Linked DNA regions of Thermobifida alba. The protein of the gene in region 1 interacts with the protein of each later gene in a pairwise test. Links are inferred from orthologs where the notes say so. Each region holds a gene or a part of one and is shown on either strand. Other genes may lie near its edges.

What was found. The genes of interacting proteins can lie anywhere in the genome.
Region 2: the proteins of ligA (region 1) and leuS interact in binary tests that used the Escherichia coli proteins (3 or more experiments, as listed by UniProt). The link is inferred for Thermobifida alba from one-to-one orthologs.

The regions. Positions count from the first base shown.
Region 1 is NZ_CP051627.1:4,704,193-4,708,758, reverse strand. Bases 891-3,878 are described here. They hold ligA (NAD-dependent DNA ligase LigA), read right to left. Parts: upstream 3,489-3,878; coding sequence 1,293-3,488; downstream 891-1,292. Other genes in these bases: FOF52_RS21055 (methionine synthase), read right to left, coding at 3,505-3,878; FOF52_RS21065 (putative bifunctional diguanylate cyclase/phosphodiesterase), read right to left, coding at 891-956. In the rest of the region: more of FOF52_RS21065, read right to left, coding at 1-890; more of FOF52_RS21055, read right to left, coding at 3,879-4,533. UniProt on the Escherichia coli protein: DNA ligase that catalyzes the formation of phosphodiester linkages between 5'-phosphoryl and 3'-hydroxyl groups in double-stranded DNA using NAD as a coenzyme and as the energy source for the reaction.
Region 2 is NZ_CP051627.1:2,445,217-2,449,132, forward strand. What follows is about bases 1-3,128. They hold leuS (leucine--tRNA ligase), read right to left. Parts: upstream 2,752-3,128; coding sequence 250-2,751; downstream 1-249. Other genes in these bases: FOF52_RS10830 (hypothetical protein), read right to left, coding at 1-154. Also shown: FOF52_RS10840 (DUF6406 domain-containing protein), read left to right, coding at 3,273-3,680; FOF52_RS10845 (long-chain-fatty-acid--CoA ligase), read left to right, coding at 3,782-3,916.

The sequences.
Region 1 (4,566 bases):
CCGGGGCGCACGCTGTGGGTGAGGCGGTGCGCGACCGTCTGCAGCAGCCGGTCGCCGGTGGGATGGCCGAGGGTGTCGTTGACCTCCTTGAAGCGGTCGAGGTCGAGCAGCAGCAGACCGACGCGCTGCCTGCGCTCCTGGGCCTCGACGAGCGCCTCCTGGGTGCGCAGGATCAGCAGTTTGCGGTTGGCCAGTCCGGTGAGTTCGTCGTGGTTGGCCTGGTACTCGCGTTTCACCGACAGCGAGGCGCTGCTGTACAGCGCGGCCAGCGGGAAGAAGAACAGCGGGACCAGCCAGACCGAGTGCGCCATGGCGACGACCACCAGCGGCGCCAGGCTGAGCAGGACGCCGGCGACGAAGAGGCGGTAGCCGAGGTCCTTCGTCAGCACCCGGTGCAGCGGGGTGCGTTCGTGCATGGCGACCGCGCACTCGACCAGGAGCAGGTTGGCGACGAAGTAGGCGCCCGCGGCCAGGACGAGCACCACCAGTCCGACGCCCTCGGGCACCCAGGGCACCAGCGGGGAGCGGGGGTAGGCCAGCTGGATGACGGCGTCGGCGACGCCGAAGCTCAGCGTGTACTGGGCGATGTTGAAGGCGATGCGGTGCGGCGCGTGGCCGCGGGCCGCACCGGCCAGCAGGGAGCCCACCGCCTGGGCCAGTCCGGCGACCGGCAGCCCGTAGTAGATGACGAGGGCGAAGGCGAAGGGCAGCGAGGTGGGGGCGCTGCCGCCCGCGGGCCGTTGCGCGGCGATGGGACGCAGTTCGCCGATGATCACCATGCACAGCAGGACCCACACGAGCGGCTCGGTAGCGAACACCTGGAGTCGGTCGGCCCCCAGCCAGATCAGGGACACGACGAGGAGAACGCAACCAGCCACCGTGGTACTGGCAAAGTACAGCCACAGCGGCGTCCCGACCCGGGGGCCGACATCCCGGGTGCTGTTGGGATCTTTCATGACGTCCTCGGGATGGTTCATGGAACGCGCGGACGGCTGAGTTCCCCCTCCGCCCCCTCGCGCCCCGCACGGGTTCTGACTCGACGGTTCCGGCCATCCCCCATGGCCGGAAACGGTCGTGAACGGCTTGTACCGCTGCTGGTCAGCTTACGCCGTTTCGTCACGAGGTGTCGCCGGTCGCAGACTTTAGGTAAACCGAAGACCGCTGCGGACAAGCCCCTCCCTCCACGGCGGCACCGGCTGGGTGATCTTCTGAACGCGTATCGTATTACTTCACTGGCCAGGTCAAACCGGCCCCCGGGAGTCCGGGGGCCGGTTTGTTCCGAAAAGGACGGTTCAGTCCTCGGGGGTCTCCCCCACGGCCAGCCGTGCCGCCGTGGCCGCTTCCGGCCCCTGGGTGAGCAGCACCCGGAACCCCGCCTCGTCGAGGACCGGCACACCGAGCTTGACAGCCTTGTCGTACTTGCTGCCGGGGTTCGCGCCGACCACCACGAAGTCGGTCTTCTTGGACACCGATCCGGTCACCTTGCCGCCGAGTTCCTGCACGGCCTCCTTGGCCCCGTCCCGGCTGTAGTCCTCCAGCGAACCGGTGACGACCACGGTGACGCCGTCCAGCAGCCGGGGGCCCTCGTCGGCGCCCTCCTCCGCCATGCGGACCCCGGCGGCCCGCCACTTCTCGACGATCTCGCGGTGCCAGTCGACCGCGAACCAGTCGACGATGGAGCGCGCGATGGTCGGGCCGATCCCGTCGACCGCCACCAGCTCCTCCTCACTGGCCTGGGCGATGGCGTCCAGGGAGCGGAAGTGGCGGGCGAGGTCCTCGGCCGCGCGGGGGCCGACGTGCCGGATGGACAGCGCGACCAGCACCCGCCACAGCGGGCGCCGCTTGGCCTCCTCCAGCTGCTCGAACAGCTTCTCGACGGTCTTCTTCGGCTCGCCCTTCTGGTTGGCGAAGAAGGTCACCACCTTGGGCTCGCCGGTTTTCGGGTCGAGTTTCGGCTCGGCGGTGTCGGGGTCGAGGACCAGGGTGCGGATCGGCAGCAGCTGCTCGACGGTGAGGTTGAACAGGTCGCCCTCGTCGCGCAGCGGCGGCTCGGCCGGTTCCAGCGGCTGGGTCAGGGCGGTGGCCGCCACGTAGCCCAGCGCCTCGATGTCGAGGGCCTTGCGTCCGGCGATGAAGAACAGCCGTTCACGCAGCTGCCCCTTGCAGTAGCGGGTGTTGGGGCAGCGCAGGTCGACGTCGCCCTCCTTCTGCTGGCCGAGCGGGGTGCCGCACTCGGGGCACTCGGCGGGCATCACGAAGGGCCGCTCGGCCCCGGTGCGCTTGTCCAGCACCGGCCCCACGACCTCCGGGATGACGTCCCCGGCCTTGCGCACCACCACGGTGTCGCCGATCAGCACGCCCTTGCGGGCCACCTCCTGGGCGTTGTGCAGGGTGGCGAACTCGACCTCGGAGCCGGCGACCCGCACCGGCTCCAGCACCGCGTACGGGGTGACCCGGCCGGTGCGGCCCACGCTGGTCTTGATGTCGAGCAGCGTGGTGGTGACCTCCTCGGGCGGGTACTTGTAGGCGATCGCCCAGCGCGGGGCGCGGCTGGTGGAGCCGAGGCGGCGCTGCAGCGCGACGTCGTCGACCTTGACCACGACGCCGTCGATCTCGTACTCGGGGTCGTGGCGGTGCTCGGCGTAGTGGGCGATGTAGGCGCGGACCTCGTCGAGGCTGGAGACCACCCTGGTGCGGTCGCTGACCGGCAGCCCCCAGGCCGCCAGCATCTCGTAGGACTGCGACTGGTGGGTGAAGGCGACCCCGCGGTGCGCGCCGACGCCGTGCACCAGCATGCTCAGCGGCCGGGAGGCGGTGACCCGCGGGTCCTTCTGCCGCAGCGACCCGGCCGCGGCGTTGCGGGGGTTGGCGAACGGCGGTTTGCCCTCGTCGGCGAGCCGGGCGTTGAGCTCCTCGAACGCCGTGGCGGGCAGGAACACCTCACCGCGCACCTCCAGCAGCTCGGGCGCGGGGTGCACGGACTCGTCCAGGCGGAGCGGGACCGCGTCGATGGTGCGGATGTTGAGGGTGATGTCCTCGCCGACCCGGCCGTCCCCGCGGGTGGCGGCGCGCACCAGGCGGCCCTTCTCGTACACCAGGTCCACGGCCAGGCCGTCGATCTTGAGTTCGCACAGGAACGCCTCGACCGGGACCTCGGCGCCGACCCGGTGCGCCCAGGCCGTCAGCTGCTCGTCGTCGAACGCGTTGTCCAGGCTCTGCATCCGCTCCAGGTGCTCGACCGGCGCGAACTCGTTGCTGATGGGGGCGCCGGCCTTCTGGGTGGGCGAGTCCGGGGTGACCAGCGACGGGTACCGGTCCTCCAGCTCCCGCAGCTCCGCCATCATCCGGTCGTACTCGGCGTCGGAGACGATCGGCGATCCGAGGTAGTAGCGGTAGCTGTGGTCGTCGAGGTCCTGGCTCAGCCGCGCGTGCCGTTCCCGCACGTCGGCGGGGATGTCGTCGGCGGGGGTCGGGTGTGGTGCGCTCACGCACGCGTCCTTTCGTTCACTGCCGGGCCCGCGGCTCCTCGCGCAGCACCCGCGCTGCCTCGCGGCACAGGTCGAGTGCGGCACGGGCATGGCCCGGCGAAGCCCCGGCCAGCCCGCACACGGGGGTGATGACCACGTCGCGGGTGGCCTGTTCGGGGTCGAAACCGATCCGGTGCCACAGTTCACGTACTGGTTCGACAGTATCGACAGGGGGTGACAGCCGCCGGTCGACGGCGGGGACCACGCCGAGCAGGAGGCCCACCCCAGACTCCACCGCCACCCCGAGGGGCTCGTCGGACTCGCGGGTCAGGTGGGTGGCGTCGAGGCTGAGGGCGCGCGCCCCGGAGCGGCGCAGCAGGTCGACGGGGACCCGGGGGGCGCAGCAGTGCGCCACGGGATGGCCTCCCGCGTCGCCGATCGCGGTGAACAGCGCGCGCAGCCGCTCCTCGACCACGACCCGGTCCACCGCGCGCAGCCGGCCGTAGCCGCTGGCGGTGGGCACCGATCCGGTGAGCACGGCGGGCAGGGACGGCTCGTCGACCTGGACGAGCAGGTCCGCTCCGGGCACCCGGGCCCGCACGTCGGCCAGGTGCGCGAGCAGCCCCTCGACCAGCGACTCGCACAGGTCCGCGACGGCCCCGGGGTCGGCCAGCATCTTCTCGCCGCCGCGCAGCTCCACCGAGGCGGCCATCGTCCACGGCCCCGCCACCTGGATCTTCAGTGGTCCGGTGTACTCGGCGGCCTGCTCCTCCAGGGCGTCCAGGTCCCAGGAGAGGAAGCTGCGCGCCCGCACCAGGTCGCGTCCCGCGCGCTGGGTGACCCGCCACCCCGAGGGCTGCACCTCGACGGGCAGTTCCACCAGCAGTGCCCCGGTGCGGCCGATCATGTCGGCTCCGGCGCCCCGGCCGGGCAGTTCCGGCAGGTGCGGCAGGAGGGGGAGTTCCCCCAGGACGGTGCGGACGGCTTCGGCCGGGTCGGTGCCGGGCCAGGACCCGATTCCGGTGTAGGACCCCGGCTGCCAGGGGTGGCGCTGCTGCTCGTTCACGAGGCATCAGACTAGACGACTCACGCCCGGGAA
Region 2 (3,916 bases), 2.3 Mb from region 1 along the record:
GCGGCTGCTGGTGCGCGTCCGTGGCCGCGGCCTCGACCGCGGGACCGCGCGCGTCCCACAGCAGACCGCCGACGACGGCCGCGGTACTCACCGCGGCGGCCCCGCCCACCACGGCTGCCCAGCGCAGCAGGGTCCGCCGTCTCGCCTCGCCCATGTCCGCCGCCTCTCCTCAGCCGGGACGTCCGACCGTTCTTCCGCACACCGCGGGGCCGCGGCGGCGAGCCGCGGCCCCGGCGACGCCGGTGGTGGTCACCCCTGGGCGACCACGATGTTGACCAGTTTGGGTTCGCGCACGACGACCTTGCGGATCTCGCGCCCGGCGATGAAGTTCTGCACCTTCTCCGAGGCCAGGGCCAGCCGCTCCAGTTCCTCGGCGGAGATGTCCGGCGACACCTGCAGCTTGTCGCGGACCTTGCTGGCCACCTGGACCACGCAGGTCACGCTCTCCTGCACCAGCAGCGCGGGGTCGGGCTCGCGCCAGGTGCCCACCGCCACCGATCCGGAGTGGCCGAGCAGTTCCCAGCCCTCCTCGGCGACGTAGGGCGCGAACAGGCCCAGCGTGATCGCGACGACCTCGGCGGCCTCGCGCACCGCGGGGTCGGCGGCCCCCGGGCCCGCGTCGATCGCCCGGCGGGTGGCGGTGACCAGCTCCATGATCCGCGCGATGGCGACGTTGAACCGCTGAGCCTCGACGGCCTCGGTGACCTTCGCCAGGGTCTGGTGGGTGACCCGGCGCAGCCCCGGGTCCCCGGCGGCCGGGTCGACGCCCGGCGCGGAGGCGGCCCCGGCCTGGGCCATCACCCGGTAGGCGCGGTTGAGGAACTTCAGGGAGGCGCCCGGGGAGACGTCGGCCCAGTCGATGTCCTCCTCCGGAGGACCGGCGAAGACCACGGTCAGCCGGACCGCGTCGACGCCGTACCGGTCGATCTCCTGGCCCAGGTCCACGCCGTTGCCCAGCGACTTGGACATCGCCTTGCCCTGGTTGATGACCTGCCCCTGGTTGAGCAGCCGGACGAAGGGCTCGGTGAAGGACACCATGCCCATGTCGTGGAGCACCTTGGTGAAGAACCTGCTGTAGAGCAGGTGCAGGATCGCGTGCTCCACGCCGCCGACGTACTGGTCGATCGGCCCCCACTTCTCGACCTTCTCCACGTCGAACGGCGCGGTGTCCAGGTCCGGCGAGCAGTAGCGCAGGAAGTACCAGGAGGAGTCGACGAAGGTGTCCATGGTGTCGGTGTCCCGCTTGGCGGCGCCGCCGCAGCGGGGGCAGGACACGTTGACCCAGTCGGTGGCCGCGGCCAGCGGGGAGATCCCCTTGGGGGCCAGGTCCGCGCCGCGCAGGTTCTCGGGCAGCCGCACCGGCAGCTCGGAGTCGGGGACCGGGACCTCGCCGCAGTCGGGGCAGTGGATGATCGGGATCGGGGTGCCCCAGAAGCGCTGGCGGGACAGCAGCCAGTCGCGCAGCCGGTAGTTGACGGCGGCCTTTCCGGTACCGCGCTCGGTGAGGATCTCGATGATGCGCGGGATGGCCTCGTTCTTGCTCAGCCCGTCCAGCGGACCGGAGTTGACCAGGACGCCCTCGCCCGGGGTGGCGACCCCGGTCTCGGCGGGGTCGGGTTCGCCGGTGTCGACCACGACCCGCACCGGCAGGTCGAAGGCGCGGGCGAAGTCCAGGTCGCGCTGGTCGTGGGCGGGCACCGCCATGATCGCGCCGTGTCCGTAGTCGGCCAGCACGTAGTCGGCGGCCCACACCGGGATGCGCTCGCCGTTGACCGGGTTGATCGCGTGGCGTCCCAGGAAGACCCCGGTCTTCTCCCGCTCGGTGGACTGGCGCTCGATGTCGCTGAGCTTGCTGACCTGGGCGCGGTAGGCCTCGAAGGCCGCGCGCTGCTCGGGCGCGCACAGCTCCTCGGCCAGCGGCGCGTCGGCGGCCACCACGAAGAAGGTGGCCCCGTACAGGGTGTCGGGCCGGGTGGTGAAGACGGTGACCGGCTCGTCGCGGCCCTCGATCCGGAAGTCGACGTCGGCGCCCTCGGAACGGCCGATCCAGTTGCGCTGCATGGTCAGCACGCGCTCCGGCCAGCCGCCCTCCAGCTGCTCCATGTCGTCCAGCAGCCGCTGCGCGTAGTCGGTGATCTTGAAGTACCACTGGTTGAGCGCACGCCGCTCGACCTCGGTGTGGCAGCGCTCGCACCGGCCCTGCACGACCTGTTCGTTGGCGAGCACGGTCTGGTCCTTGGGGCACCAGTTGACCAGGCCGTCCTTGCGGTAGGCCAGGCCCCGCTCGAAGAACCGGAGGAAGAGCCACTGGTTCCACCGGTAGTACTCGGGGTCGCTGGTGTGCAGCCGACGGGACCAGTCCAGGGAGATGCCGTAGCGCCGGAACGACTCGGCCTGGGTCTCGATGTTGGCGTAGGTCCACTCGGCGGGGTGGGAGTTGTGCTTGATGGCGGCGTTCTCGGCGGGCAGCCCGAAGGAGTCCCAGCCGATCGGGTGCAGCACGTTCTCCCCGCGCGCGAAGTGGTAGCGCGCGATGACGTCGCCGATCGCGAACGCCTCGGCGTGCCCCATGTGGAGGTCACCCGAGGGGTAGGGGAACATGTCGAGCACATAGCGCCGCGGACGGGTGTCGGCCGGGTCCTCGCTGGCCGTGAAGGGGTTCTCCTTCGCCCACCGGGCCTGCCACTTCTCCTGGAGTGCCCGGGCGTCGTAGGAGTCGCTCGTCGTCTGGTCGCCGCTAACCGCTGTCATCGTTGGATGGTTCCTCTACCGGTGTTGCCCTGGGGCGGGTTCCGATCTGGCGTCCTGCCACTGGTGGACCAGCCTTCCGGCGCGTCGGCAGACCTCTGGGGCCGCCGGTTCCGGATGCCTTCCCTCAAGGTTAGCGTGCGACGACACCGCCGCGGCGCCCCGTTTCCCGGCCGCCGCCGGCGAAGCGCGCGCCGACCCCGGTGTGCTGTCGGAAGGGGCGCAAGTCCCACGCGTCGCCCCCGGGAAGCGACTACCGTGGACACGGTACGGAAACGTGCCGGCTCCCGGTTCTCCCCCGCCCCGCCGGTTGCCGCTCGGCGTGCTCCGCCGCGTCCCGGTCGGAAGGTGCGGCGTCCGAACGCCCGCCGCGCGGGCGCGGCCGTCCCGTTCCGCGACCGTCGTCGCCCCGTCCGCGGGGCGTGCCGGCGCGTGGGCGGGGCGGTGTCGGCGGACCGTCCCGCCCCGGTTGTGCAGCAGTCCGATCCCCGCCCGACAGCGGGGACTTCCCAGGAGGAGACCAGATGTCCCTGTTCGACGTCCGCACCGTGCTCCGGGTGTTCCTGGCCGCCGCGGTGGGTGCGGCGCTGGCGGCGTGTTCGGCGCAGGGCGAGCAGCCTCCCGCCGACACGGTCGCGGTGCAGAGCCCGGCCCCGGTGCTGGGCGACTACGACGACCGCATCCAGCTGGTCGAGGGCTCCCCCCACACCCTCGCGGCCGAGGACGGCGGCTCCGTCGTCCTGGAGGTCACCGGACACGACGAGGCGGAGCCGAGCGTGGTCGTCCGGGTGGCGCCGGAGGACGGCGAGGCCGAGGAGTGGACGGTGACCCTGGGCGACCTGATCGACGTGGCCGGGGCCACCTGGCGTGTCTCGGAGCTCGGCTTCAGCGACTCGATGCCCGGCTCGGTGACGCTCACCAGGGCGGAGTAACCATCCCCAACCTGGGCAGAACAGTTCTGGCTCCTGTCTTCCCCCATAAGTTACTGTGCAGTAGAACAGTGGTGGACGACACATCTCCCAAAGGAGACAGGATGCTCAATCTCTCGGTTCTGCTGGAGGACGGCGCCCGCAACCAACCCGAGCGCGACGCGATCGTCTTCGGCGACATGCGGCTGAACTACGCCCTGGTCGACATGATCGCCAACCAGGTGGCCAACCTGCTGGTG